DNA from 2 places in the Bradyrhizobium sp. SZCCHNR1093 genome. Region 2 is predicted to be linked to the other one. Evidence: predicted binding sites of a transcription regulator. Region 2 holds the regulator's gene; the other holds the start of a gene.

Region 1 (15,243 bases), on a different contig from region 2:
AGCAACCGCAGCGCCGCTGCGGCATCGGCCGAGCCGCCGCCGATGCCGGCGGCGACCGGCAGCACCTTCTCCAGCGTGAACGCGCCGAGCTTCAGGCCGGGAACGGCCTCCGCCAGCAGACGCGCCGCCTTCAGCACCAGATTGTCCGTGGTCTCGCCACAGGCCTCTGCCAGAGGTCCGGTCGTGGTCAGCGTCAGCTCCGGCCCCGGTACCAGCGCGAGCTGGTCCGCGCAATCCGCAAAGGCGACGACGCTTTCGAGATCATGATAGCCGTCGACCCGGCGGCCGACGACCCGCAGGGTCAGATTGACCTTGGCGCGCCCCTGCTCCTGCAGCGCGCCGGTGACCGTGGACGCCAACATCGGCGCAATGCCCCCAGCATGTTCGGTGGTGGAGCTCAGATGCCAACTCGCCGCGGCCCGAGGCCGAAGCGAACGTGGCCGGCAACCGCCACACCCTTCATCAAAATCATCCGGGCTCCCCGGCAAGCCGAGGAGCCCGTGATGGCTCTCACATCGTAATCAGGACGACCTAGCCGCCCTTGCCGTCGTCCTTCTTGGCGTCGGACGGCGTATCCTTGGTGTCGTTGCTGGCCGCAGCGGGTGCCGGATCATCAGTCAGGCCGTTCTGGATCTTGGCCTCGATCTTCGGCAGCTCCTCGGCCTCGGGCTTCAGGTCGCGGGCATGGGCCCACTGGAACTTGGCTTCCAGCTTGCGGCCGATGCGCCAATAGGCGTCGCCGAGATGGTCGTTGATGGTCGGATCCTCAGGCTTGAGGTCGATCGCGCGCTCGAGGTTCTTGACCGCCTCCTCGTAATTGCCGATGCGGTAATAGGCCCAGCCGAGCGAGTCGACGATGTAGCCATCGTCCGGCCGCTGCTCGACGGCACGCTTGATCATCTTCATGCCTTCGTCGAGATTGATGCCCTGGTCGATCCAGGAATAGCCGAGATAGTTCAGCACATGCGGCTGGTCAGGCTGCAGCTCGAGGGCCTTGCGCATGTCGGCCTCAGCCTTCGGCCACTGCTTGGAGCGCTCCAGGCAGATGCCGCGGTAGTAGTAATAGACGCTGTTGGCCTTTTCATTGTTCACCGGCAGCGAATCGACGCCGAGCGAATAGGTCTTGGCGCAGTCGGCGAACTTCTTGCGGCCGCGCTCGATGTTGCCGAGCGCCATGATCGCCTCGAGATCCTTCGGATCCTGCGCAATGACGTCCTTGAGGATCTTGATCGCCTCGTCGCTGCGGTCGGCGCTGTCGAGATCGGTGGCGAGCTGGATCTGCGCATTGCGCTTCAACGGCGAGCTCGCCGGCACACGCTCATAGACCTTGATCGCCATCTGCGGCTTCTTCACGGTCTCGTAGAGATCGGCGAGCGACAGCAGCGCCAACGGATGATTCGGCTGCAGATGCAGCGCGAGCTGCAGATAGACCAGCGCCAGATCCTCGCCGCCGCGGCGGCTCAAAGTGGCGCCGATGCCGTACAGCGCCTCGGCGGCGCCGGCCTGCGCCGAATCGACCAGTGACGGCAGCTTCTTGCCGGCCTTGGTCTCGCGCAGGCCCTCCTGCACCAGCGGATGGCGCGCGAGCTTCTTGTCGAAGGCTTCATAGATCGCGGTCGCGGCGGCCGCATCCTTGTTGCGCGACAGCCAATGCGCATAGGCCTCGGTGATGCGCAGCATCGAATCGTCGAGCTTGTAGGCACGCTCGAACCGCGTGCCGGCGTCCTTCTCCTTGCCGGCCAGCTCCAGGATCATGCCGGCATGGAGGTCCTTGAACAGCGGATACCATTCGGGACCAGTCAGCTTGTCGATATTGGCGACGGCGGTCTTCGAATCGCCCGCACCGGCCGCGGCCCACGCCGACAGCAAGATGGCGACGAGATCGGTGATCGGCCCGCGCACCGACTGGTTGATGTTGGTCTGGGCGGCTGTGTATTTCTTCTGCTTGATGTCCTGCACGCCGACAACGAGGCGCGCGATGCGGTTCGCCTTGTCGATCGTGAGCACGCGCTCGGCCAGCTTCACGGCCTCGTCGATGTCGCCATCGGCGACCGAGGAGATGAAGGCGCGGTCGAGCAGCTCGTTGTTCTTCGGGTCGCTACGTAGCGCCGAGCGGTAGAACGCCGCCGCCGAGGCCGCGTCGCGCTCGACGCTGGCGTGGCGGGCCGCCAGATAGCTGCCCGAGGTGGTGAGCGACTTCAGATCGACGCTGGTCGGAAACTTCGCGGCGTTATCCGCAGGATGATCCGGCGTCTGGGCCAGGACGGCACCGGGGAGCAGCAAGGCAGAAACGGCAATTGCGGTCCAGCGATTGCGAATTGACAACATCACGGTGCGCTCTGGTTGTTGGAAATGACGGATCGGTACGGACAGGACCCCGATCGGCAGCTCTTCAAGGCGCCGACAATGCCGCGTTTGGCGGCCAACCGCAAGGATTTGCAGGATATTCGGGTCAGCCGGGAGCCCCTTTGGCGAAGGTGACCCGCGTCAAACCGCGCCAGTATGGCCGTATCGTGGCCGGCTGCCCTCCCGGGAGCAGCCGACTCACGCAATCGTGCGTTATGCGAGGCTACATCGCCTCGTAGTTCGGCCCACCGCCGCCTTCCGGAGGAACCCAGGTGATGTTGCCGTTGGGATCCTTGACGTCGCAGGTCTTGCAGTGGACGCAGTTCTGCGCGTTGATCACAAAGCGCGGGGTGGTGCCCTCCTCGACCCATTCGTAGACGCCCGCCGGGCAATAGCGGTTGGACGGCCCGGCATAGACGTCGTGCTCGGAGCTCTTCTGCAGCGCCATGTCGGCGACCTTCAGATGCACCGGCTGGTCTTCCTCGTGATTGGTGTTGGACAGGAACACCGAGGACAGCCGGTCGAAGGTCAGCTTGCCATCCGGCTTCATCGCAGGCTTCGGCTGATGCGCCTTGGCCGGATCAAGCGTGGCGCGATCGGGCTTGACGTGCGACTGAGTGCCGAACAGCGAGAAGCCAAGGGTGTTGCACCACATGTCGAAGCCGCCGAGCGCGACGCCGAGCACGGTGCCGAACTTCGACCATAGCGGCTTGACGTTGCGGACCTTGAACAGATCCTCGCCGACTGGCGAGCCGCGCCAGGCGTTCTCGTAACTGACCAGCTCGTCATTGGCGCGGCCGGATGCGAGCGCGGCATTGACGTGCTCGGCCGCGAGCATCGCGCTGCCCATCGCATTGTGCACGCCCTTGATGCGCGGCACGTTGACGAAGCCCGCCGCGCAGCCGATCAGCGCGCCGCCGGCGAAGGACAGCCGCGGCACCGACTGATAGCCGCCTTCGGTGATGGCGCGTGCGCCGTAGGCGAGGCGCTTGCCGCCTTCGAACACGCCGCGGATCGACGGGTGCGTCTTGAAGCGCTGGAATTCCTCGAACGGCGACAGATAGGGATCGTCGTAGTTCAGGTGGACGACGAAACCGACTGCGACGAGATTGTCGTCGTAGTGATACAGGAACGAGCCGCCGCCGGTCTTCATGTCGAGCGGCCAGCCGAAGGAATGCTGGATCAGCCCCTTCTGGTGCTTGGCGGGATCGATCTGCCAGACCTCCTTGAGGCCGATGCCGAATTTCGCCGGCTCGCTCTTGGCGTCCAATGCGAATTTCGCGATCAGCTGCTTGGACAGGCTGCCGCGCGCGCCTTCCGCGAACAGCGTGTACTTGCCGAGCAGCTCCATGCCGCGCGTGAACGAGGATTTCGGCTTGCCGTCCTTGCCGATGCCCATGTCGCCGGTGGCGATGCCGCGCACCGCGCCCTGCTCGTCATAGAGCACCTCGGTGGCCGCGAAGCCCGGATAGATCTCGACGCCGAGCGCCTCGGCCTTGCGCGACAGCCAACGGCAGACATTGCCGAGCGAACCGATGTAGCAGTGATGGTTGTCCATCAGCGGCGGCATCGCGAAGCCCGGCAGCGAGATCGCGCTGCTCTCGGTCATCCAGAAGAACTTGTCGACCTTGACCTGGGTCTTCAGCGGGCAATCGTCGTCCGAGCGCCAGTCGGGGATGAGCTTGTCGAGCGCCGCCGGATCGATCACCGCACCGGACAGAATATGCGCGCCGACCTCGGAGCCCTTCTCGACCACGACGATGTTGAGGTCGGCATTGAGCTGCTTCAGCCGGATCGCGGCGGACAGGCCCGAGGGGCCGGCGCCGACGATGACGACGTCGAACTCCATGGATTCGCGCGGAGGTAATTCTTCGGTGCTCATCTCTCTCGATCTCAGGCCCGGCCGGTGCAGGGGACCCGACCTCTGCCGCCCCCCGGCGCGTGCAAAGGTCAAACCCGGAGCTGCAATGGCAACAATGACTTAACTAGGGTTCCTGAAGGCGTTGACCGTTCGCTGAAGACTGGTCCGGAGGGGGAGCGACGGCTGGCGCCGGAACACTAGGGCGTTCCGTCCCTTTTTGGGTTATTCCAAACTCTTGTTTCCGATTTTTCGGGGCAGGACAACCACCGAAATGCATTCCGCCATGCGCCGAGGCAGCGTACACTGCCGCGGCGATCGATCATGATGACTCCCGAGCCCCTCCCCGACGTCCGGCAACTGCTCGCCTTCTATCTGGAGGCCGGGGTCGATTGCGCCTTGGCCGACGAGCCGATCAACCGGCTGGTCGAGCCCGAGGCGGTTTCGTTCCCCGCCGCGGCCCCCGTCGCCCGTCAGGCGCCGGCGCAGCCCGGCCGGCCGGCCGCGCCGGCGATCATTCCGCCGCGCGGAGAACCGCCGCCTCCGCCGGAAGCGGCCGTCGCCTCGGCCCGCGAGGCGGCGCGGACGGCGCCGACCCTGGAGGCGCTGCGCGAGCTCCTGGAGACTTTCGACGGCTGCGCGCTGAAGCAGACGGCGTCGCGGCTGGTGTTCGCCGACGGCAATCCGCAGGCGCGCATCATGCTGGTCGGCGAGGCGCCCGGCCGCGACGAGGACATCGAGGGCCTGCCATTCGTCGGCCGCTCCGGCAAGCTGCTCGACCGCATGATCGGCGCGATCGGGCTCGACCGCAGCAAGGTCTACATCGCCAATGTCATTCCCTGGCGCCCGCCCGGCAACCGTACGCCAACGCCGCAGGAGACGCAGATCTGCCTGCCGTTCATTCGCCGCCAGATCGAGCTGGTCGATCCCGATGTGCTGGTGACGCTCGGCAATCCCTCGACCCAGTCGCTGCTCGGTACGACCGAGGGCATCATGCGCGTGCGCGGCAAATGGCGCGACTACGACACCGGCAAGCGGACGATCCGCGCGATCGCGACCTTCCATCCGGCCTATCTGTTGCGCTCGCCGTCCTACAAGCGGCTGTCCTGGCAGGATCTGCGCGCAATCGCGACGGTGATAGCGGTCTGAGGACCCAATTCGCTTCCGTCATTGCGAGCGCAGCGGCGCAGCGAAGCAATCCAGAGTCACGCGCGCAGCCCTGGATTGCTTCGTCGCTTTCGCTCCTCGCAATGACGGCTCGCATGGAAAGCGCTAAGGCCCCCTCGGCCGTACGATGGCCCAGCCGATGCGCAGCACCGGCTGGCGGCCGTTGATCAGCCAGTCGAAGCTGCGCGGCACCTCCGGCACCAGCCCGGGAAAGCGCTGGGCGATGTCAGGCGGTGGGGTGCCGACCGTGTCGGAGGCGCGCCACACCACGACCCCGCCGCTCTCCGCGAATTTCGCCGGCGTGACCCAGGGCGTCCGCTGCGGGGTGGCATCGAGGAACAGATGCGCGCGGCGGCGACCGAGCGCGACCAGGCTAGCGAGTTGCGGATCGCCGGCGACCGCCTGCAGCCGCTGGTTGGTACGGCGCTCAAAACTCTCGACGAAGAAGCGGGCGATGTCGCGGGCCGGCATCGACGTCGCGACCTCGCCCTCGCCGATCACGGGCTGAATCACGGCGCTGCCGGCAACGAAAACCGCGGGTGCAGCGACCGCAGCCGCCCACACCGTGCGCAACAGCCGCTGGCGGCGCAGATAGATCAGATCGCCGGACGCGACCACCAGCGCGAGGCCGACCATCGTCAAGGTGACGGCGACGCCGCCGAACACCGTGGGCAGACCGAACAGGCCGGAGATCAGGCTGCCCGCCAGGGCCGGTGCGATCGCGAAGCAATAGACGAAGTCGCGGGCGAGCGGTGGGACCGAACGGCGGTAGATGATCGGGGCGTCGGTCTCGCTGCGGCTGATCCAGCTGGCGTCGAGCAGCACCAGCAGCACCATGGCCGAGATCGCCAGCAGCGCCCCGCCAGCCAAGGCGAGCCAATGCCAAGCGCGCACCGAGAGCTCGGCGAGAACGGGCAGCGCCGGCAGCCCGACGCTGTCGGCGCGCAGCACGAAGATGAGGTAGGGCAGCGCCAGCGCCAGCACCACCAGCAGCGCGAACAGCGGATCGAACGAGCGCAGCACCCGGCGGCCCTGCGCGGTGGAGACCACGAAGCCGGCGATCAGCAGCAGCAGGCCCGCCGCGGCCGAGGTGGTCAGCAGCAGCAGGCCGGCCTCGATCGACCAGGCAAACCAGGCGTTGCGCCGGCCCTCGCCGAGAATCCGCCAGCTATGGAGCAGCAGCAGCGCCCAGAGCGGACGCGCCAGCACCTCCGGACCGAATTCCAGCGTGGGTGCACCGAACGCGGTGATGGTCATGGTCAGCAGCACGGCGAGCACCGCCTGCTGGCCGCCGACGATCGCCCCCGCCAGGAGATACATCACCCACAGACCCAGGGCCGAGCACAGCACGGCCAGCACGTAGACGCCGAACAGGTGGTTGCCGGCGAGGCGATAGGCGATGTCCGACAGCCAGAACGACAGTGGCGGGCCGAGATCGGTGCCGACCTGGTACTCGCGTCCGAACGCGATGGTGGTGGCAAGCTGGCCGGGTGGACTGCGATAGAACAGCATGGCCACGCCGAGCCACATCAGGGCCTGGCACAGCACCACGATGACGACGACCAGCCGCGGCCTTGCGCGGATCAGTTCGACAACCAGTGACGTGAAACGCATGAACGGCTGGATCGCTTGGCTGAATCGCTGAGGACGTCGAGGAGGCCGGCAGGACCGTCGCTCATCCGCAGCAGCCTCGCTGTCCGACGCCCGCAATCGATACCGCACGATCGGGGCGCACAACACCGCCCCTGCTGCGAGGGGTGACACTTCGTGCTGGCTGGCTGACCAAAACTATTAAGACCGCGGCGCCCGCGAGGCAACCTGCATCAGACCTCGAACGAGATTTCGGTGGATGTCACCACGGTCACCTCCGCGAAAAGATCCGGCTCCGGCACATCGGTCCACGGCTGATGCTTGCGCCGGGCGGCGACGACAGGCGCGAACAGGCTGCGATGATGCACCGAGGGGCCGAGCCGGTCCAACGCGGCGAGATGCTCCGGCACAGCATAGCCCTTGTGCTGCTCGAAGCCGTAACCCGGGCAATCCTGGGCCAGCGCGCACATCAGCCGGTCGCGCGTGACCTTGGCGACGATCGAGGCGGCCGCAATCGACATCACCAGACCATCGCCGCCAATCACCGCCTCGCAGCCGCAATCGACGTCGATGCGGTCGCGGCCGTCGACGAAGACGTGCTTCGGCGCCTCGGGCAGCGCCCTCACGGCGCGCGACAGCGCCCAGAGCGAGGCACGCAGGATGTTGTCGCGATCGATTCGCGCCGGCGAGGCGACGGCCACCGCAAACGCCGACGTCTTGCAGATCTTGTCGAACAGCGCCTCGCGCTGCTCCGCGCTCAGGCGCTTGGAATCATCGAGACCCTTGGGGATGCGCGCAGGATCGAGAATCACGGCCGCAGCGACCACCGGACCGGCCAGCGGCCCCCGTCCCGCCTCGTCGCAGCCCGCGACCGGCCAGACGCCCTGCTTCAACAGCGCGCGCTCGCGCCGGAAGCTCGGCGGCGCCACCGCGATGACGCCCTTGCCGAGCTTGGCGCCCGACTTGCCGGCAGCACCCGGGGCAGCAGGCTTGGTCGCGGCCTTTGCAGGGGCGCTCTTCGCCACGGCACAGCTCGCTGCTTTCGCCCTGCCCGGCTTCTTTGACTGATCGCGAATCATGGCCGCCATGGTGCGAAACGGCTGGCGGCGGCGCAACCCGAACGGGCCTCAATTCCCCGCTATTCGCCCCCCGCCGGCGACCGACTACGCCGGCAGATGCACTCGATCATCCTCGCCGACATCAATCCCCGGCGCGACCACCACTTCCCAGACATGACCGTCCGGATCGGAGAAATAGCCGCTGTAACCGCCATAGTCGGTCCGTTGCGCCGGTTTCAGCAGCATCGCGCCTTTCTCCACCGCCGACGCGAGCGCCGCATCGACCTCAGCCTCCGAGCGGCAGTTCCATGCCAGCGTCACGCCTCGGAACGCCTGAGGACGCGGTGCGTCTGGCACGCCCGCGTCATCGGCGAGCGCGCCCCACGGGTACAGCGCCAGCACCGTCCCGCCGGTCTCGAAGAATGCCACGGCCTCGCCGGTCGCGCAGAATTTTCGGACGAAGCCGAGCAATGTATAGAAGGCGATGCTCCGCCGCATCTCGGACACACCGAGTGTGATGACGGTGAACCGCGGAACGCTCGCTTGTGCGCTCATCACTTACTCTCCACCTACTCTCCGCACGCTTCAGAACAGGCTGAGCTGCTGGCCGCCGCCCTTCGGCCGGACGAAATGATCGGTCGTCAGCTTGGTCCGACGCTTATTCAGCCCGAGCTTCTCGCAGGCGATCTCGAAGCGGCGGCCGATCATCCAGGCCATCGGGCCTGTCCCCTTCATTCGCGTGCCCCATTGCGAGTCGTAATCGCGGCCGCCGCGCATGTCGCGGATCAGGGTGAAGACGTGGCGGTAGCGGTCGGGATAATGCTCGAGCAGCCATTCCCGGAACAGGTCGCGCACCTCCAGCGGCAGCCGCAGCAGCACATAGGCCGCTTCCTTGACGCCGGCATGGGCGGCGGCATCGAGAATGCGCTCGATCTCGCTGTCGTTGAGCGCCGGGATCACCGGCGCCACCATCACCGTGGTCGGAATGCCGGCCTTGGACAGCGCCTGCAGCGCCTCCAGCCGCTTCGACGGCGTCGAGGCCCGCGGCTCCATCGTGCGCGCCAGCTTCGGATCCAGCGTGGTCACGGAGATCGCGACCTTCGCCAGGTTCTTCTTGGCCATCCGCGCCAGGATGTCGGCATCACGCATCACCAGCGCCGACTTCGTGACGATCCCGACGGGATGGCCAACCTTTTCCAGCACCTCGAGGATGCCGCGCATGATCTTCCGCTCGCGCTCGATCGGCTGATAGGGATCGGTGTTGGTGCCGATCGCGATCATCCGCGGCTCGTAGCCGCTGGCCGCGAGCTCCTTCTCCAGAAGCGCGGGCGCATCCGGCTTCACGAACAGCTTGGATTCGAAGTCGAGACCAGGCGACAGCCCGAGAAACGCATGGGTCGGCCGCGCGAAGCAGTAGACACAGCCGTGCTCGCAGCCCCGATACGGATTGATCGAGCGATCGAAACCGATGTCCGGCGAGTCGTTGCGGGTGATAACCTTGCGCGAGGTGTCGGTCGCGACCGTCGTCTTGAACGGCGGCAGCTCCTCGAGGCTCTGCCAGCCATCATCGAAGACAACGCGGGCCTCCGCCTCGTAGCGACCACTCGCGTTGGATTGAGCACCCCGGCCGCGGCGCCGGCCCCGTTCGATGGCGACCGCGAGTTCGGGAAAGTCCTTCCCAGGACCTGACGAAGGCGCGCCCGCCGGCTCGGAGGGCACCGGGACCGGCGGGCGCTTGAGGGCATGTGAAGATGCTCGGCTCATGGCCAAGACATAGCACGCAAACGGAACATTACAAGAACAAAATAGAACAAAGGCGCACGCATGCTCTGCGCGGGCGCAAGGCCAGCCATCACATTCCCGTTCTATCCTGCAGGTGCGCTGGAACAGGACGGTGCGGCGTTACTCTCATACAGTATCCCGCAGGCGCGAAGCGGAAGGCAAGCGAGGTCCCATGCAGATCACTTCTCCCCAACAGACCACCCCGGCCGACGATCTCGACCTGCTCGATCGCTACTGGCGCGCGGCGAATTATCTCTCGGTGGGGCAGATCTATCTGCTGGACAATCCGCTGCTGCACGAGCCGCTGAAACCGGAGCACATCAAGCCGCGCCTGCTCGGCCACTGGGGGACGACGCCCGGCCTGAACTTCATCTATGCCCATCTCAACCGCGCCATCGAGGCGCAGGATCTCAGCGTCATCTACATCTGCGGCCCCGGCCATGGCGGTCCGGGCATGGTCGCCAACACCTATCTCGAAGGCACCTACAGCGAGATCTATCCGGAGATCACGCGCGATGCCGATGGCCTGCGCAAACTGTTCCGGCAGTTCTCCTTCCCCGGCGGCATCCCGAGCCATGCCGCGCCTGAAACGCCGGGCTCGATCCATGAAGGCGGTGAACTCGGCTACGCGCTGGTCCACGCCTATGGTGCGGCGTTCGACAATCCCGATTTGATCGTGGCTTGCGTGGTCGGCGACGGCGAGGCCGAGACCGGCCCTCTCGCCGCGTCCTGGCATTCGAACAAGTTCCTGAACCCGGCCCATGACGGCGCGGTGCTGCCGATCCTGCATCTCAACGGCTACAAGATCGCCAATCCCACCGTGCTCGGCCGCATGGGCGATGCCGAGATCAAATGCCTGTTTGAAGGTTACGGATACGAGCCGCTGTTCGTCGAAGGCGCGGAGCCGAAGGCGATGCATCGGCAGATGGCGGACGCGCTCGATGTTGCGCTCGCGAGCATCCGCTCCATCCAGCAGAATGCGCGTCAGCCGGATGCAACGATCCAACGGCCGCGCTGGCCGATGATCGTGTTGCGCAGCCCGAAGGGCTGGACCGGGCCGAAGGAGGTCGACGGCCTCAAGGTCGAAGGCTTCTGGCGCGCCCATCAGGTGCCGATTGCCAACCCCCGCAGCAAGCCGGAGCATCTCGCGCTGCTCGAAGCCTGGCTGAAGAGCTACGAGCCGGAGACGCTGTTCGACGCCCATGGCCGTCTCAGGCCGGAATTGCAGGCGCTGGCGCCGAAAGGGCAGCGACGCATGGGCGCCAATCCGCATGCCAATGGCGGTCTGCTCAAGCGCGAGCTCAAGCTGCCGGACTATCAAGCTTTCGCGATCGAGGTGTCCTCACCAGGCCAGACCATCGCTGAAGCGACGCGCGAGCTCGGCAAGTTCCTGCGCGACGTGATCACGCTGAATGCGAAGACCCGAAACTTCCGCATCATGGGTCCCGACGAAACGGCGTCGAACCGGCTCGATGCGGTGTTCGAGGTCACCGAGCGCGTGTGGATGGAGGGCATCGAGCCCTATGACATCCATCTGGCGCATGACGGCCGCGTCATGGAGGTGCTGAGCGAGCATCTCTGCCAGGGCTGGCTCGAAGGCTATCTGCTCACCGGCCGCCATGGCCTGTTCTCCTGCTACGAGGCCTTCATCCACATCATCGATTCGATGTTCAACCAGCATGCCAAATGGCTGAAGGTGTCACGCGAGCTGCCGTGGCGGCGCCCGATCGCGTCGCTGAACTATCTCTTGACCTCGCATGTCTGGCGGCAGGACCATAACGGCTTCAGCCATCAGGATCCCGGCTTCGTCGACCTCGTCGCCAACAAGAAGGCGGATATCGTCCGCATCTACTTCCCACCGGACGCCAACACGCTGTTGTGGATCGCCGACCATTGCCTGCGCACCTACGACCGCATCAACGTCATCGTCGCCGGCAAGCAGCCCGCGCCGCAATGGCTGTCGATGCAGGACGCCGCCACGCATTGCGACGCCGGCATCGGCATCTGGTCTTGGGCCGGCACCGAGCCCGCCGACGAAGAGCCCGACGTGGTGATGGCCTGCGCCGGAGACGTCCCGACCCTGGAAACGCTCGCAGCCGTCGACCTCCTGCGCAAGGAATTGCCCGACCTGAAGATCCGCGTCGTCAACGTCGTCGATCTCATGACCCTGCAGCCGAAGCAGGACCATCCGCATGGCCTCAGCGACCGCGACTTCGACAGCCTGTTCACCGCCAACAAGCCAGTGATATTCGCCTATCACGGCTATCCGTATCTGATCCATCGCCTCACCTACAGCCGCACCAACCATGCCGGCATGCATGTGCGCGGCTTCATCGAGGAAGGCACCACGACGACGCCGTTCGACATGGTCGTGCTCAACGAGCTCGACCGTTTCCACCTCGCCATCGAGGCGATCGAACGCGTGCCCGGCCTCAGCGTGTCCGCGGCCCATGTGAAGCAGAAATTTCGCGATGCGCTGATCGAGCATACCCGCTACATCCGGGCGCATGGCGAGGACATGCCGGCGATCCGCGACTGGGTCTGGCCGAACAGCGCCGGCGGCACCACGCCGACACAGGCGGGCGACTGAACCAGCCAAGCGCGAGCTCCAGCAACGCAGCACCTTGAAATAGCAATCGTTCGGCGTTGCCCGAACGTGCGCGACCCGCTACGTGCTGCAAAATTCCGCAGCGCAGCGGGCTGATTTGGCTATGACAAGATGATAACAGTCATGCTGGAGGCGCGACAGATAACGATGCCAGGTTCATGCTGAGCGTGATCATCCCGACCGAAGGTGTCGAGCAGACCGCCGTGGCCACCCTGTCCGCGCTGGTGCCAGGCGCCGCGGCCGGTGTCGTCACCGAGGTGCTGCTGGTCGATCGCTCGCCCGATTCCAGCGTGATCGAGCGTGTCGCGGACGTCGCCGGCTGCCACTTCATGAAGTTCGAGGGCTCCCAGGCCGCAGCGCTCGCGGCAGGGGCCGCGAACGCGCGGGCGCCCTGGCTGATGTTTCTGCCCGCTGGCGCGATGCTCGATCCCGGCTGGATCGACGAAACCAGGCAGTTCGTCCAGAGCGTCGCCGCCGCCGGCCAGCCCCGCGCCGGCGTTTTCCGTTACGCCAGGTCTCCTTACGCTGCGATCAGTCTGCGCGAGCGGATGCGATCGGTCGCTCGGGCCCTGGTCGGACCGCTCGGCGACCAGGGCCTGCTGATCGCCCGCGATCATTACCGGCAGGTCGGCGGCTACCAGCCCGATCGAAAGCGTGCCGAGACGCGCCTGTTGCGTCAGCTCGGCCGCTCCTCGCGGACCATGCTGCGCAGCCGGATTGTCATGGTCTAGCATCGGGACGATACTTGCCAAAGTCAATCAATTGATTGACAATGGCAAGTATTGGAGGTGCCACATGATTCCTGCCCCATCCGACGGCCAGGTCGCCGCCGTTCGCGCGTTCAACCGCTTCTACACGAGGAAGCTCGGCGCGCTGGACCAGCATCTGCTCGACAGTCCGTTCTCGCTGGCCGAAGCGCGTGTGCTCTATGAGCTGGCGCAGTACGACGCCATCTCCGCCAAGGAGATCGGTCTCTCGCTCGGCCTCGATGCCGGCTATCTCAGCCGCATCGTCCAGAGCTTCGACGAGCAGGGCCTGATCACCCGCACGCCATTGCCGACCGATCGCAGACAGCAGCAGCTCGGGCTCACCGCCAAGGGACGACAGGCCTATGCCAGGCTCGACCGCAGCTCGCAGAAGGAGATCGCGGCCATGCTGGCGCCGCTGGCGCCATCCGTGCGCGACCGGCTGGTCGGTGCAATGACGACGATCGAGACCGCCCTGGAGCCGCAGCAGCTGGGCCGCTCCCCGGTGCTGCTGCGCAGCCATCGCCCGGGTGACATCGGCTGGGTGGTTTCACGGCACGGCGCCGTCTACGCCGAGGAATATGGCTGGGACGTCTCGTTCGAGGCGTTGGTCGCCGAGATCGGCGCGCAGTTCATCAGAAGCTACGACCCTGCGCGCGAGCACTGCTGGATCGCCGAGCTTGCGGGTGAGCCTGTCGGCTCGATCTTCCTGGTCAAGGGCAGCGACGAGGCCGCCAAGCTGCGGCTGCTGCTGGTCGAGAAGAAGGCCCGCGGTCTCGGCGTCGGCCGGGCCCTGACCGAACAATGCATCCGCTTCGCCCGCGAGAAGAACTACAGGACGATCGAGCTGTGGACGCAAAGCATTCTCACCGCCGCGCGCGACATCTATGCCCGCGCCGGGTTTCGCAAGATCGCCGAGGAGCCGCACGCCATGTTCGGCGTCCCGCTGACGGGCGAGACATGGCGGCTCGAGCTGTAGCGCGCGCCGCCCGGGTTGCAGCAACCGCCGGTAGGCCGAGATCACCCCCACAACACGTTGCGCATGCCGATTGCGAAGTTCCCGCGCGTCGGTAGTATCCCGCCAAACGGGGCGGGTATCAGCAGTGATGGAATCGATGGTGCGATCGAAGCTTGCGGCGCTTGCCGCGCTGGCAGGCTTGTTGGGGGTCGCGGCTGGGACGGCGGCTCACGCCGCGCCCAAAGGACGCGCAACGGTCGCGATTACGCGCACGGCCGATTTCCTCTATCTGGCGGCGCCCGCGGCGATCGAGATCAACGGCGCCAAGGTGGCGAGCCTTGGCCGCGGCGAGAGCTACAGCGGCCCGATTGCGCCGGGCGCCACGACGATCGCCGTATCGACATGGTCCTCGCCGGGCTCGTCGAACATTCGTTTCACCGCCGTGCCCGGCAAGACCTATCGAATGGTCGTGGGACCGCGCGGACAGAATTTCGCCGCCAGCATGATGGGCGGCCTCATTGGCGCGGCAATCGAAGGCGGCGGCGCTTTCGAGATCGTACCAACGAAGTGAGACGTGCGATGGACGCGCGGCGCGTCGTCGTGCCGGGGCCCTACGCCGTCGCGCCCTGCGCCTTGGGCCGGCGCAGATGCTCGTCGAGCCGCGGCATGATCTCGACGAAGTTGCAGGGTCGCGTACGGTAGTCGAGCTGGGCGGCGAGGATGCCGTCCCAGCCGTCGCGGCAGGCGCCCGGTGATCCCGGCAGGCAGAAGATGTAGGTCGCGCCGGCGACGCCGGCCGTGGCCCGGCTCTGGATCGTCGACGTCCCGATCTTGGCGTGGCTCAGCATGTGGAAAGCAATCGAGAAGCCGTCCATGCGCTTCTCGAACAGCGGCTCGATCGCTTCCGGCGTGACGTCGCGGCCGGTGAAGCCGGTGCCGCCGGTGGTGATGACGACGTCGACGCCGGGATCGGCAATCCACGACTTCACGACCGCGCGAATCTTCTCGACGTCGTCGGTGACGATCTCGCGCGCCGCGAGCCTATGGCCGGCAGCGGTCAGGCGGTCACTCAGGGTGGTGCCGGACTTGTCGTCGGCAAGCGAACGCGTGTCGGACACCGTCAGCACGGC
Region 2 (15,243 bases):
CCTGAAGCTGACCAGTCCCAACGGCGAGTTCCTGGGCATCATCGGCCGCAGCCTCGAACCCATCAATGTCGAGCGGTTCTTCGCCTCCGTCGCGCTCGGGCCCGACGCGGCGATCTCGATGATGCATCGCGACGGAACCCTTCTGGCCCGCCATCCACGCCACGAGGGCATGCAGAACCAGAACTACAAGAGCGCGCCGATCTTCCGCCAGATCCTGGCCGGCGATGGCAACACCACGGGCATTTTCAGCAGCCCCGTCGACGGCGAGCACCGCATCGGCGCGTCGCACCGGCTGACGAGCTATCCCTTGATCGTGACCGCGACGACGACGGTCTCGGCGGCGCTCGCCGACTGGCGCGAGCAGATGCGCTTCCTGATCGCCGTCGGCGTGACCTCGGTGCTGCTGATCGCCGGCATGCTCTACGTCGTGGTGCGCCGGTTGATCAGCGACCACGACGCCTCCAGCCGCCGCTTGACGCTGGAGAAGGAACGGCTCGACAAGGCCGTCAACAACATGACCCAGGGCCTCCTGCTGTTCGACGCATCGGAGCGCCTGGTCATCAGCAACCAGCGCTACGTCGACATGTACGGCCTGTCTGCCGACGTCGTGAAACCAGGCTGCACGTTCCGCGAGTTGATCGCGCACCGCAAGGCGACCGGCTCGCTCGCGGGCGACGACGGCGAATATGCCGATGCGGTGCTGCGCGACATCGGCCGCAAGACCTCGCAGATCATCGAGACCACGGACGGTCGCTGGATCCAGATCGTCAACGAGCCGATCGCGGGCGGCGGCTGGCTCGCCACCCACGAGGACATTACCGAGCGCAAACGGTCCGAGGAGCAGATCACGCATCTGGCGCACTATGATGCCCTGACGGATCTGCCGAACCGCACCCTGTTTCACGAGCGCCTCAAGGAGGAGCTGACCGGCGTCCCCCAAGGCCGGCGCCTCGCGCTGCACTACATCGACATCGACGAGTTCAAGGGCGTCAACGATTCGCTCGGCCACCTCGTCGGCGACGAGCTGTTGAAATCCGTCGCGGCGAGCCTGAGCACCTGTGTCGGCACCACGGGATTCGTCGCCCGCCTCGGCGGCGACGAGTTCGCCGTGGTTCAGACGGCCATCCGCAACCGCGAGGACGTCGAACAGCTGATCGAGGATATTCTCAGCGCGATCCGCGCCCCGCGCTACTGCCTCGGCCATCAGCTCACCGCCGACGCCTCGATCGGCGTGGCGCTGATCCCCGAGCACGGCACCGATCTCGACCAGATCATGAAGAATGCCGATCTGGCGATGTACGCCGCCAAGGCCGCGGGACGGCGCACCTGGCGCTTCTTCGAGCCCGAGATGGACGCCCAGGTCAAGGCGCGCCACCAGCTCGAGGTCGACCTGCGCCAGGCCATCGCCGACGATCGGCTCGAGGTCTACTACCAGCCTTGTCTGAGCCTGCAGGACGACCGCATCGTCGGCTGCGAGGCGCTGGTGCGCTGGAAGCATCCGACCCGCGGCACCGTCTCGCCGGCCGAGTTCATTCCGATCGCCGAGGACACGGGCCTCATCAACCTGCTCGGCGAACGCGTCCTTCAGGTCGCCTGTACCGAGGCTGTGAGCTGGCCGGACGACATCCGGCTCGCCGTCAACGTCTCGCCGGTGCAGTTCAAGAGCGGCACCCTGGCGCTCAAGGTCGCGAATGCGCTTGCGACCTCCGGCCTGCCGCCGCATCGGCTGGAGCTCGAGATCACGGAAGCGGTGCTGATCCGCGACGACGACGCGCTCGACACCCTGCACCAGTTGCGCGCGCTCGGCGTCCGTATCGCGCTCGACGATTTCGGCACCGGCTATTCGAGCCTCAGCTACCTCCAGCGCATTCCGTTCGACAAGATCAAGATCGACCGCTGCTTCGTCCAGGACATCACCGAGAGTGAAGGCTCCGCGGCGATCGTCCAGGCCGTGGTCAACATCGCCGCCATCCGCAAGATGTCGACGACCGCCGAGGGCGTCGAGACCGAGGCGCAGCGCCAGGTGCTGAAGCGGCTCGGCTGCTCGGAGATGCAGGGCTATCTGTTCAGCCCTCCGAAGCCCGCAGCCGACGTGGGGCAATTGTTCGCCGCGCAGCGCGCCAATCCCTCAACCGGCCGCCATTCGCGCCCCAACGCCGCGTGAGCCAGTTCCGAACCGATAAATACCGTTGCAATTTGAGGCTTTTCCACAAGCCAAACTCAAACCCTACCAACCAGTCGTCCCGTCCGCCGCTTGAAGTCCACGGCTCCGCCATGATCTACGGGACACAGACGGACATACTCCGTGTCCGCTTGTACACGCTGGTCGAAAACCACGGCGGGACGGCCTCAGGGCCGCCCCCTCGGGTGTGAGCATCGGGCGCCGCAAGGCGCCACCCTGAAGATCAGTTCGGCACCGCCGCCTTGGCACGGACGTCGGCATTCACGGTGACGCCGCGCAGCACGTTGAAGGCGGCGTGCAGCGCCTTGTCGTCCTTCTCGTCCGGCGGAACGTAGGACTGCGAGCCGGTCTGCTCGGTGCCGTCGGGCGCCGAGAGATGGCCGCGCATGCCGGCCTCACCCTTGAGATCGCCGCGATCCTTCAGCTCGTCCGGCACGTCCTGCTTGACCTCGATGTCCGGCGCGATGCCCTGCGCCTGGATCGAGCGGCCGGAGGGCGTGTAGTAGCGCGCCGTGGTCAGCGCCAGCGCGCCATTGCCGGCGCCGAGCGGAATGATGGTCTGCACGGAACCCTTGCCGAACGAGCGCGTGCCGACCAGGGTTGCACGCTTGTGATCGTGCAGCGCGCCCGCCACGATCTCCGATGCCGAGGCCGAGCCGCCATTGATCAGCACCACGAGCGGCTTGCCCTTGGTGAGATCGCCGCCGCGTGCGGTGAAGCGCTGCGTCTCCTCAGGATTGCGGCCGCGGGTCGAAACCACTTCGCCTCGCGAGAGGAACGTGCTGGAGACCGACACCGCCTGATCGAGCAGGCCGCCCGGATTGTTGCGCAGGTCGACCACATAGCCGGCGAGCTTCTCCTGCGGAATGTCCTTGGAGATGCTGGCGACGGCCTTGCGCAGGCTCTCGGTGGTCTGCTCGTTGAAGGATGTGATGCGGATATAGCCGATGTCGCCGCCTTCGGTGTGATAGCGGACCGGGCGCACCTTGATGATCTCGCGCGTCAGCGTAACGTCGAGCGGTGCGTCCTTGCCCTTGCGCATGATGGTAAGCTTGGTCTTGGTGTTGACGCCGCCCTTCATCTTGGCGACGGCCTGCTCGAGCGTCAGTCCCTGCACCGCCTCGCCGTCGATCTTGGCGATGAGATCGCCCGAGAGAACGCCGGCCTTGGACGCGGGCGTGTCATCGATCGGCGCGACGACCTTGACCAGGCCCTCCTCCATGGTGACCTCGAGACCGAGTCCGCCGAACTCGCCGGACGTGGTCTCCTGCATGTCGCGCCAGGACTTGTCGTTCATGTAGCGCGAATGCGGATCGAGCGAGGACACCATGCCGTTGATGGCGCCTTCGATCAGCGCGGGATCGCTCGGCTTCTCGACATAGTCGGCGCGAACACGCTCGAACACCGCGCCGAACAGATTGAGCTGCGAATAGGTGTCGGCCATGCCGGCCGCGGCCTTGGCCTTGGCAACGAGTTGCGCGCCGTCGGGACCCGTGACCATCAGGGTCAGCCCGACGCCGGTCATCGTGCCCGCCAAGAACAGCCAGTTTTTCCGCATTGTTTGCTTCCCGAGCGTTTGTTGGATGGCCGGCCGATCAAATGGTCCGCACGCATCGCCGGCGCGATTTGTGTTGCGAACACACACCACATTTCCGGTTTCTTCAAGGCCGATATTGCGCCGCCGTACCGGGGCCCGACCGCCGGCGCTCGCATCCGAAATGGACGTTCACAGGCTGAAATCAAGCTCAAGGCTGCGCCGGCGCTGGGCCCGGCTGAACATACCCCGTCTTTCACGGACACCCATGATCACAATTCGACGAGCCGTGTACCACGCCGCGATTTGATGGCCTGGGCCTGCGGGGCGCCGCTCCCTGCGCGCGCCCGGGAAGCTCGAGTTCGGAATGGCTTGCTCCCGGCCCGCTCGATGGGCAATGCTCCGCGGCAAAACCGCAAGCATGACAGTCGCTGGGAGGCAAACATGAACCAACGGACCCCGATCGAGGCCGGGTGGCGGAACGTCGAACTCGGCTCGAGCGACGAGAAGTTCCAGAACCTGCACGAGCTCATCCGCAAGGCGCGCGCCCAGCTCAACCAGAACGCCTGGGACTACATCATCGGCGGGGCCGAAACCGAGACCACGCTGCGTCGGAACCGGATGGCGCTCGACGAGATCGCGTTCCGTCCGCGCGTGCTGCGCGACGTGTCCAGGGTCGATGCCTCGGTCGAAACTTTCGGACGCAAGCTGCGCCTGCCGGTGGTCATGGCCCCGGTCGGTGCGCTCGAAATCTTCGATCCGGCAGGGGCGGCCAGCGTGGCCCGTGGGGCGGGCCGATTCGGAGCGGCGCACATGCTGAGCTCGGTGTCGGAACCCGGGCTGGAGAAGACCGCCGAGGCCGCGCCCGACGCGCTGCGAATCTTCCAGCTCTATGTCCGCGGCGACGACGCCTTCGTCGAGGACTATGTGAGCCGGGCGGTCGCCAACAGCTACACCGCGTTCTGCCTGACCGTCGACACCGCCCATTACAGCCGGCGCGAGCGCGACATCGCCAAGCGCTACGTCCGCGAAAGCCGGCTGCGCGCGACCGGCGGCGACCACCAGAAGGCGCTGAGCTGGCACACCGTCAAGCTGATCAAGGACAAGTTCAAGCTGCCGCTGATCATCAAGGGCATCGCGACCGCCGAGGACGCGCAGATTGCGGTCGATCACGGCGTCGACTGGATCTACGTCTCCAACCATGGCGGCCGCCAGCTCGACCATGGCCGCGGAGCCATGCAAGTGCTGCCGGAGATCGTCGCCGCCGTGAAGAGCCGGGCAAAGATCATGGTCGACGGCGGCTTCTGCCGCGGCACCGACATCGTCAAGGCGATCGCCTCCGGCGCCGACCTCGTCGGCATCGGCCGGCTGCAATGCTGGGCGCTCGCCGCGGCCGGCGAGGACGGCATCCTGCGCATGCTCGAGCTGCTGGAGGACGAGGTCATCCGCGCGCTCGGCCTGCTCGGCGTCACCTCGTTCGCCGAGCTCAACGGCTCCTACCTGCATCCGGCAACCGCCACCAACCAGCCGAGCGTCGTCAGCGCGTTTCCGCTGGTCGACATCGAGCCCTACCGTTATTGAGGCGGAGGCCCTTCCGTTCAACGCCAGCCATCGACGCCCCCCTCCATGCCCTCCTCCGCTCTCCGCCCCGGCGACGCCGACGCGCTGCTGTTCGATCTCGGCCGCGTCGTCATCGACATCGATTTCGTCCAGGTCGTCTCGCGCTGGGCCGCGCATGCCGGCTGCGCGCCGGAGCATCTCGCCGCGCGCTTCGTGCGCGACGAGATCTACCACGGCCATGAGCGCGGCACGGTCTCCGACGCCGACTTCTTCGCCAACCTGCGCCGGCAGCTCGGCATCGACATCACCGACGCGCAGTTTCTCGAGGGCTGGAACGCGATCTTCGTCGGTCCGATGCCCGGCATCGCCCCGCTGCTCGCACGCGCGGCGGAGAAACTGCCGCTCTATGCCTTCTCCAACACCAACCAGCCGCACATCGATCACTTCTCGCCGCGCTACGCCGACCTGCTTGGTCACTTTCGCGAGATCTTCCTGTCGTCGTCGATCGGCCTGCGAAAGCCGGATGCCGAGGCCTACGCGCATGTGGTCGATGCGATCGGCGTGCCCGCCGAGCGCATCGTATTCTTCGACGATCTCGCTGAAAACATCGACGGCGCGCGGGCCAGCGGGCTGCAGGCGGTGCTGGTGCGCTCGACGGCCGACATCGCCGCGGCGCTGGAGGCGCTCGGGATTTGATCGCATCGCGCAAGGGTGCGTCATGGCCAGCGGCGTGACGTTCTGAAGGGCTGCGCTCGCAATGACGGTGCCCACTCATGCAAGATTGTTCTCGCGACACGATGTGCCCGAGCTTTGCTGCTCTCATCTCCCCCTCCTCCAATCGGAGGGCGCAGGGAATGCCGGGCTGCTGGCCGCAACCCATGGCCCGCCTGCAGAAAAAAAGCAGGCGGCAGTCACCACAGGTCCAGCCGACATCCGGCATTCCCTGCGCGATGGTCTTCACGTTTATACGCGATCTCCCCGGTGCCCGGCTTGTTGGCCACCGTCGCCGTCGGGATCATCATCACCCGCCGGCTTGGCATCAGCTTCGGGATGCCAGGACCACGCGACTTCACGTCCGCGCCATGCCGTTCGTCCGCGTGCCATCCGAGCACGCTGCGGCACGTCGCGGCCACCGCATCCCGCGCTCCACGTCCGTGACGATCGCGAAGCGCCCCTCCTGTCGAGCACGGGACCAAATCAGCATAGCAGACTTTTCCGAAAAAGCGAATCCTAAATTCGACCGCCGGCAAGGGAGCGATCCGGCCCGTCTCCCGCCACATCCGCTGGTCGCAGACGGCCCGACCGCCTAAGCTGTCCGCTCTGCACGCCCCCGCGGCCCGGAAGAACCGAATGCCCCTCGACATCATCTGTTTGCGTGATCGGCCCGACCTGATCCCGCGCGTGTTCTCGCCCGAGCTGGATGCCATCTGGCCGGAGTTCATGCGGCAGGACCGGACGGCGACGTTGTACTATGATCCGCCAGTGTTCGACCAATATGCGGACTGCGCCTACGTGGCGCTCGCCGGTGACGAGGTGGTCGGGCGCGCCTTCGCCGTCCCCTTCACCTTCGGCATCGAGGGCCGCCGCACGCTGCCGGATGCGGGCTGGGACGAGGTGATCCGCTGGGGTCACGAGGACCGCCTGCTGGGACGGCGGCCGACGACGATGAGCGCGCTGGAGATTGCGCTGCTGCCGAAGGCGCGCGTGCCCGGCAGCTCGCTCGCCATGCTCGCGGCTCTGAAAGGCTGCGCACGCGCCAAAGGTTTTGCCGAGCTGTACGCGCCGGTGCGGCCGAACCAGAAACATCTGGCGCCGCGGACGCCGATGCGCGCCTATCTCGATCAGCGGCGCGAAGACGGCCGATTGGTCGATTCCTGGCTGCGCACGCACCTCGGCATCGGTGGCGAGATCGTCAAGATCGCGCCGTGCTCGATGACCATCGTCGGCACGCTCGCCGAGTGGTCGCAATGGACCGGCGTGACCTTCGATCGCTCGGGTGAGATCGAGGTCCCCGCTGCTCTCGTGCCCGTGCTCGCGTCGGTCGAGCACGACCATGCCGCCTATGTCGAGCCGAATGTCTGGATTCGGCATCCGCTCTAACGCGGTGCAGGCCGTCCGCGCGACGATCAACGCGCCGGCACGACGCGCTCGTCCAGAAATCCGATCACCGCATCGAACGCCTGCCGTCGATTTCGCTCCATCAGGATCATGTGCGTGCCCTGCCCGATCTCGACCAGGCGCTTGTACGGCGCGCTCACGAGACGAACGAACAGGTCGTGCGCCACGTCGAAGCGGACGTCCACATCCCATTCCGCCGAGAGCACGAGAACAGGGCAGTTGATCGTGCTGGGATCGTAGATCGGCTGGTCCACGGTCCAATGCTCGCGCACGTCCTGCACCGCGCCCGAAGGCGCACGGATCGCGCCGGGGTACGGCGAGTCCGGATCGGTCGCGAGCGTCGCCTCCGCCCAGGACTCGAACCAGCCGTCCGGAATCAGCTTGTCCCGCGCCTGCTCCGGAGCGGCGCCGCGCCACGCAGCCTCGAACGCGCGCGGGCTGACGATCCGATAGGCGCCGAGCGGTCCGCCGGCGTCGATGCGCAGCGGCTCGCTGGACAGCCAGAGCGGCGTTACCAGGATCAGCTTCTCGAGCTTCGCGCTCGCCGCGCTCGCGAACATGCCCGCGACGGTGGCGCCCCAGGACATGCCGAGCACGTTGGCGCGCGGGACGTCGCGATGCCGGCAGATGAAGTCCACCGCCGCGCCGAAATCGTCCACGGCGGTCCGCGCATTGACCAATGGAGATCCCTCCTCGGCCGCCCGCGACATCTCCGGCGGCCGGCTGGAGCCGCCATAGCTGCGCGCATCGACGGCCCAGACATCGTAGCCGGCCTGCGCCAGGACATCCATGAAGGAGGCGCCACCAACCGCGACGTCGAACAGGCTGGCGGATGAAAAGGTGGCGCCGTGCATCATCGCCAGCGTGCGCTCGGCCGAGAACCGTTGCACGTCATGCCGGCGCTTGTTGATGAGCTGAAGCTGTACATCGGACACCGGGCCTTCGATCAGGCGGCGCTCGGAAACGATGCGCGAGGAGGACGTTGCGTTCTCGGTCATGGTCACCTCGGATCAGGCGAAGTGCCACGCGAACCGGTCGCCGTCGCGGCTGATCCGCCCGGCCGAGGACTCGGCGAAGTGGGTCGTGAGCACGAGGGAGCCGGTCTCGGCGGCATGGTTCATCGCCCATCGGCGTGAGGTCCGCGCCGCATCCGGGAATTCGCAATAGACCGAGTTCCAGTCCGGACGCGCGACCTGCAGCGGATGATGCATCACGTCGCCCCAGAACAGCGCGCGCTCGCCACGTGAGCTGAAGCTGATGCAGGCGTGATCGATGCTGTGACCGGGGCTCGGCAGAAAACGGAAGCCGTCGACGACCTCGCTGCCATCGACCGTGATCTCGCGCGCGAGGCCGGCCTCGACGATCGGCAGCACGCTGTCTTCGTAGACCCCAGGCATCGGTGGATGCAGCATTGGGCCAAGCCCAGCTGCGTCTCTGATTGCGGCGTCCGAGCCGTTGCCGGCCGAGAGTGCGGCGACATAGGCGCGCTCGCGGCCTGAGAAGATGTGCTGGGCGTTGGGAAACACCGGCATCCAACGGCCATCGGCAAGCTGCGTATTCCACCCCACATGATCCGCGTGCAGATGCGTCATCAGGACGAGATCGACATCGCCAGGGGCGACGCCGGCCGCCCGCAGCCGGTCGAGAAACGGCTCGTTCAAGCGATGCAGAACTGCTGCGCCGGGCCGCTCCTTGTCATTGCCGGTGGCCGTGTCGATCAGGACCACCCGCTCTGGCGTCCGCACCAGCCAGCTATGGATGCTCAGGCGCAACGATCCCGTGTGCGGATCGACCGATCCCGGCCCCACCTGGCCTCGTTCCCGAACGATGCTGTCTGCTTCTACGCCCGGAAACAAAAACTCTCCCTCGACCGCATCGAGGCCGATCTCGAAGATCCTCGTGATGGTGGCGTCTCCGACGCGATAGGTCGTGATGTCCTGCATGTCTGGCCGCCTCGATCCGAACGGTGGTCTTGTCTGGGCCGAGATCTAGGACTAGGTCATACATTCCTCAAATCGATCCAGCTCATGCAGTCCATCGATCACTTCGATCTTCGCTCCTTCGACCTCAATCTGCTGGTCGCGTTCGACGCGCTCATGCAGGAGCGCAGCGTGACGCGCGCGGCCGCACGCCTCAAGGTGGGTCAGCCTGCGATGAGCCATACGCTGTCGACGCTTCGCGTGCTGCTGCAGGACGAGCTGTTCGTCCGCGTCGGCGCCGTCATGCAGCCGACGCCAAAGGCTGCGGTGCTCGCCGGGCCGGTTCGGGCGGCGCTGGGGCAGATGCAGGCAGCGCTGCATGCCGCACCGGAGTTCGACCCGGCGACCGAGCAGCGCACCATCCGCCTGGGATTTTCAAGTGAGGTCGAGCTGCTGCTGATCCCCGAGCTCACCGCGGTGCTCCGTCGAACGGCGCCCGGCGTGCGGCTTCTCAGCCGGCCGACCGAGCGTAACGAAGTGCATCGCCTGCTCGACGACGGAGCCTTGGATGTCGCGGTCGGCTGCTTCGACGCCGTCGCACAGCGGCACAGATCCCAGCTCCTGTTCGAGCAGGCGCTGAGCTGCGTCTACAATCCAAAGCGCATCGCGATGAAAACACCGATCAGCCTCGCCGACTATCTGTCGCTTCCGCACGCGCTGGTGACGCTGACCAACAGCCTGCAGGGCTGTCTGGAGGCGGCGCTGGATGAGATCGGGACCGAGCTCAACGTGGTCTCGGCCTCCTCGGAATTCCTCAGCGTGCTGGCGACGGTCGCCGCATCACCGGTGATCACGACGATACCGACCAGGATGGCAAAGCTCTACGGGCCGCGATTTGGGCTGACGCTCTGTCCCGCGCCGTTGAAGCTGCGGCTGCCGGCCGTCTCGATGGTCTGGCCGCTGCAGCTCGATCGTGATGCAGCATCGGTCTGGCTGCGGAACATGGTGGCGGATATCCTGCACACGACCGAGCGCGCCGCCTGTCGCGCAGCTGCTGGATAGAACGCGGGGCGGGAGCTAACCGGAACGGCGCATCGGCCAACGCCTTGGCACTGCGGTCGACCTTCTGCGCACTGATTGCAGGGTTTCTCGCGCGGTCGTGAGGCAGCGGCCCGGACGCGGCCAACATCAGACGATCAGAAGGCAGGAAGCGGCCTGAGCCCTTGGCCGAGCCGTGCGCGTTCGGTTAGAAGGCGACTCATTCGATCTGCCGTCTCCATCCGAAGGAACTCTCATGGCCCTGATGCCGGTGTCTGATGCGTTGTCCGCCGTGCTCGCCGGCGCGGAGCCGCTGGCCGAGGAGCTGGTGACGCTGGACGAGGCCCATCACCGCATCCTGGCCCGCGACCTCGCGGCGCTGCGGACGCAGCCGCCCGAGGCGATGTCGGCGATGGACGGCTACGCCGTGCGCGCGGCGGACGCAGCCCAGGCCAAGGTGCGGCTGAGGGTGATCGGCGAGGTCGCGGCGGGGCGGCCGTTCGATCGCGTGGTCGGACCCGGCGAGGCGGCGCGCATCTTCACTGGTGGCGTTGTCCCTGAGGGCGCCGACGCGGTGGTGATCCAGGAGGACACGATCGCCGAAGATGGCCACGTCGTGATCACCGAGGCCGCGATCAAGGGCCGGCACATCCGGCCCGCCGGCGTCGACTTTCATGAGGGCATGGTGCTGCTGAAGGCGGGCCGCCGGCTCAGCGACCGCGACCTGTCGCTGGCGGCCAGCATGAATCATCCGGCACTGCCGGTGCGGCGCCGGCCGAAGGTGGCGCTGCTCGCCACCGGCGACGAGCTCGTGATGCCTGGCTCGACGCCCGGCCCGGGCCAGATCGTCTATTCCAACGGCTACGCCCTGCGGGCGCTGGTGCGCAGCGAGGGCGCGACACCGATCGATCTCGGCATCGCCGCGGATACGATGGAGGCCACGATCGCCGGGATCCGGCGGGCGCGCGAGGCCAAGGCCGACATCCTGATCACGACCGGCGGCGCCTCGGTCGGCGATCACGACCTCGTCAAGCAGGCGCTCGAAGCCGAGGGCGTCGAGATGGCGTTCTGGAAGATCGCGATGCGGCCGGGCAAGCCGATGATGCACGGACGGCTCGGCGACATGAGGGTGATCGGACTGCCCGGCAATCCGGTGTCGTCCTATGTCTGCGCCATCCTGTTCCTGGTGCCGCTGATTCGGCGGCTGCTCGGCCGCGACGAAGCTCGCATGCCACGCGAGACCGCCCTGCTCGGCCGCGAACTCGGGGCCAACGATTCGCGCGAGGACTATCTGCGGGCGCAGCTCGAGGAGCGCGCCGACGGCACCCTGATCGCAACGCCGGTGACCCAGCAGGATTCGTCGCTGCTCGGCAATCTCGCGCTCTCGCAGGCGCTGGTGATCCGGCGGGCGTTTGCGCCGAAGGCCGCCGCCGGCAGCCCGTGCGAGATCCTGCGCCTGCCGAGCTAGGCCGTTTCCCCCGGCAAAGCCCGGTCCGTTCACTACAATTTAAGGATTGCGGAACACACATCGAACATATAGTGTCCGTTCATGATTTGTTTTTAGTATGTTGCGGGCGACGCGATGATGGTCCGACTCCAAGGCGCTCTCAGCCGGTTTGTGCTCAAGGCGCAGCTCCTGGACTCGGACGACAACAAACTGGGGACCAGGTCGAGATGCTGACGCGCAAACAGTACGAACTTCTGCGGTTCATCAACGAGCGGCTCAAGGAAGCCGGCGTGCCGCCGTCCTTCGACGAGATGAAGGATGCGCTCGATCTGCGCTCGAAGTCCGGCATTCATCGCCTGATCACGGCGCTCGAGGAGCGCGGCTTCATCCGCCGGCTGCCCAACCGCGCCCGCGCGATCGAGGTGATCAAGCTGCCCGAGCTGTCACAGGCCGCCAACAACCGCCGCGGCTTCACCCCATCGGTGATCGAGGGCAATCTCGGCAAGGTGCGCACCAGCACTCCCGCGCTGGACGATGGCGAGCGCCCCGTCGCGGTGCCGGTGATGGGCCGCATCGCCGCCGGTACCCCGATCGAGGCGCTACAGACGCGCAGCCACACCATCAGCGTGCCCGCCGACATGCTCGGCAACGGCGATCACTATGCGCTCGAGGTGCGCGGCGACTCCATGGTCGATGCCGGCATCCTCGACGGCGACATGGCGCTGATCCAGCGCAACGAGACCGCCGACACCGGCGACATCGTGGTAGCGCTGATCGACGATGAGGAAGCGACGTTGAAGCGCTTCCGCCGCCGCGGCGCATCGATCGCGCTGGAGCCGGCCAACACCGCCTACGAGGTGCGCATCCTGCCGCCCAACCGGGTGAAGATCCAAGGCAAGCTGGTCGGGCTGTATCGCAAATACTGATCGCGGACGCGATCGGTCGATCGGCGGCGAGCGCACGCGCTTCTCCGCCGATCGAAATTGGTCACGCGCGAATGCACCTCAGGATGTGCAGCGCGGCACGCTCAAACGCTTGTGATCGCCCGCGGGCGCACGCGGTGCAGATCAGCGCAGAATTGCCGTGAAGCGCGCGCTAACATCTCCTCGATGTCCACTCTGATAGAGGCCTGCGCCTGTCCGGGGGGAGCGTGGGTCGGCTATCTCTCAACGAGGAGCGATCCGATGTGTGACTACAGCCTCCATGCGGTTGCGTCCCGTCCCGCCAAGGTCGGCGAGACGTTGATCTCGACGACGTTTCGCGGCACCGCCACCCGCGGCTTCGCCCTCGAGAGCGAGCCGACCGTCGCAGTCTGCATGCTGCCCGGCACCGAGTTGGCATTTGTCGAGGACGTCCGCTACGACAGCCGCTGGCTCTGGACCCGGACGATCCGCGAGCGCGTCGCGAAGTTCAACAGCATCGAGACGCACATCCCCGATCGCCATCACGACGCGATCGAATTCGCCGACGGCCGCCACGTGCTGGTGACCCAGCTCTGCGAGGGCCAGCGCGTCACCGTGCTGCAATTGCCGGTCAGCAAGCAGCCGGCCGAGCGCCGCCCGGGCGTGGCGGAGGACGTTCCGGCTTCGCAGGCCACACCGATTCGCCGCATCAGCATCACCTGAGCGCCTGCGCGTCCGCATTTCTCTCGGTCATGAGCGAGCTTTCGGCCGGGGGAGATTTGGTTTCTGCAAGCGCAAGGTCCTTTCGGGCGAACCTCACGCTCCGGCATCGCATCGAATAGGAACGACATCCCTCGGCCGGCATTGTGTGCCGGGGGAGCTTGCCGCCGCGGTCAACAAGATCGATTGGAACAAGGCCGACCGGATCACCGAGCCCGGCCGCTACATGCTTCCGTTCGGATGGCTAACGGTCACGGTTGATGACATCGCCGTCTGGCAACGATATCCGGGCGCTGCGTTCACGCTGGTCGAAGGTCCCTCGCTGTTCGATGGACCCGACGACACCGAGTATCATCTCAGCACGTTGTATCATCTCAGCACGTTCGAGCTGTCCGGCGCTCAATCCTGCTCGCCCTGCTCCGTCTCCGGCGGCGTCGCGTCCTGAAGCCGCGACACCGGCGCACGCGGCGTCAGCGTCGTGTCGAACTCGCCGGCCTCGGCGGGCGCCGGCCACCACGGGCGGTCGGTGCCGCCGGCGCGCACCGGCGTGACGGAGAAGCCGGTGCCCCGCTGCACCAGCATCAAGGCGCCCTGCTGCTGCAGGCGCTGGCGATCGATGACGGCCGCCGCGCAGGATGACGGCGCGGCGCGCGCGGTGACGATCAGCGCTGCACGGGCGCAATCATCGTCGAGCGCCTCGGTGCGCAGGGTCAAGGCGGCGAATCGGCCGTCGGCCATCGTGACCACGCAGCCCGCCTCGTCGCAGGAGACGCCATCGGCGAGCGATGAATCCGCCGGCAGCCGGGCATCGGCGTCGGCCGCGAGCCACTCCTTGGTGGCGAACACGTCCTTGCCGGTGCGCATCACATGCAGACGTCCGTCACTGCCGCGCACCGCCACCGCGCGCCCGTCGCCGGCGATCAGGACGTCGGGCAGCGGCGTCGTGGCGGCCCACGCGGTGGCCACCACGAGCCCGACGGCGCCCGACCAGCGCAGCGGTGTGCGCAGCAGGCCGATCAGGATGACGCCGAGGCTGGCCAGGATCAGCGGACCGATGCCGAAGCCCGGGATGCGCCCGACCGCACCAGGCAGCGCCGCCACCCAGCGCGTCACCGCGATCATCCAGTCGATGCCGAGGCCCATCAGCGTCCACCAGGGACCGTCGAGCCCGAACGGCGCCGCCAGCAGGCCAAGCAGTCCGGCGGGCATCACCAGCACCGAAACCACCGGCATCGCCGCGAGATTGGCGAGCACGCCATAGGGCGTGACGCGATGGAAGTGGAACGCGGCATAGGGCGTGGTCGCAAGCCCCGCGATCAGCGAGGCCAGCAGCAGCATCGCGAGCTCGCGGCCGCCCCACAGCGCGATGCGCTGCGTCGTGGAGCTGTCCGGCCTCGCAAACAGTTTGGGCAGGCCGAACTGCACCAGCGCGACCAGGCCGAGCGTCGCCGCGAACGACATCTGGAAGCTCGGATGCACCAGCGCTTCGGGTGCCGCGATCAGCACGATCATCGCCGCGACCGCGAGCGTGCGGAAGGTGACGGCGCGGCGATCGACCATGACCGCGATCAGCACCACGGCCGTCATGAAGAACGATCTCTGCGTCGCGACCTCCGCGCCCGACAGCAGCAGGTAGAACGCCGCCGCGACCAGCGCCGCCGCGGCCGCCCATTTCTTGATCGGATGGCTGATAGTGAGGCCGGGGATCAGCGCAAGCAGCGCGCGCACGGCGAAGAACACGACGCCGGCGACGACGGCCATGTGATAGCCGGAGATCGACAGCACGTGGCCGAGGCCGGAGACGAACATCGCATCGTTGACAT

Evidence for each region. Region 2 encodes LexA, which represses DNA repair genes until DNA is damaged. Its sites were predicted from a motif close to TGTTCNNNNTGTGTTCNG; they were not measured.
Region 1: QX070_RS25665 (PA0069 family radical SAM protein) is a predicted target of LexA. The motif match lies at 9,805-9,822, and genes of this name have one in related genera.

Annotation. Positions count from the first base shown of each region.
Region 1 covers NZ_JAUHJJ010000010.1:8,286-23,528, reverse strand. The annotation lists gene QX070_RS25700 (4-(cytidine 5'-diphospho)-2-C-methyl-D-erythritol kinase) at 1-362, opposite strand, end outside; gene QX070_RS25695 (tetratricopeptide repeat protein) at 532-2,328, opposite strand; gene QX070_RS25690 (electron transfer flavoprotein-ubiquinone oxidoreductase) at 2,570-4,228, opposite strand; gene QX070_RS25685 (uracil-DNA glycosylase) at 4,532-5,353, shown strand; gene QX070_RS25680 (glycosyltransferase family 39 protein) at 5,477-6,985, opposite strand; gene QX070_RS25675 (ribonuclease HII) at 7,195-8,049, opposite strand; gene QX070_RS25670 (VOC family protein) at 8,125-8,574, opposite strand; gene QX070_RS25665 (PA0069 family radical SAM protein) at 8,605-9,783, opposite strand; gene QX070_RS25660 (phosphoketolase family protein) at 9,974-12,391, shown strand; gene QX070_RS25655 (glycosyl transferase) at 12,568-13,140, shown strand; gene QX070_RS25650 (helix-turn-helix domain-containing GNAT family N-acetyltransferase) at 13,205-14,134, shown strand; gene QX070_RS25645 (hypothetical protein) at 14,271-14,684, shown strand; gene moaB (molybdenum cofactor biosynthesis protein B) at 14,725-15,243, opposite strand, start outside.
Region 2 covers NZ_JAUHJJ010000004.1:571,546-586,788, forward strand. The annotation lists gene QX070_RS17250 (EAL domain-containing protein) at 1-2,164, shown strand, start outside; gene QX070_RS17255 (S41 family peptidase) at 2,406-3,740, opposite strand; gene QX070_RS17260 (alpha-hydroxy acid oxidase) at 4,161-5,297, shown strand; gene QX070_RS17265 (HAD family phosphatase) at 5,343-5,972, shown strand; gene QX070_RS17270 (hypothetical protein) at 6,717-7,376, shown strand; gene QX070_RS17275 (alpha/beta hydrolase) at 7,403-8,392, opposite strand; gene QX070_RS17280 (MBL fold metallo-hydrolase) at 8,405-9,337, opposite strand; gene QX070_RS17285 (LysR family transcriptional regulator) at 9,422-10,375, shown strand; gene glp (gephyrin-like molybdotransferase Glp) at 10,608-11,819, shown strand; gene lexA (transcriptional repressor LexA) at 12,026-12,724, shown strand; gene QX070_RS17300 (hypothetical protein) at 12,983-13,423, shown strand; gene QX070_RS17305 (hypothetical protein) at 13,647-13,865, shown strand; gene QX070_RS17310 (ComEC/Rec2 family competence protein) at 13,820-15,243, opposite strand, start outside.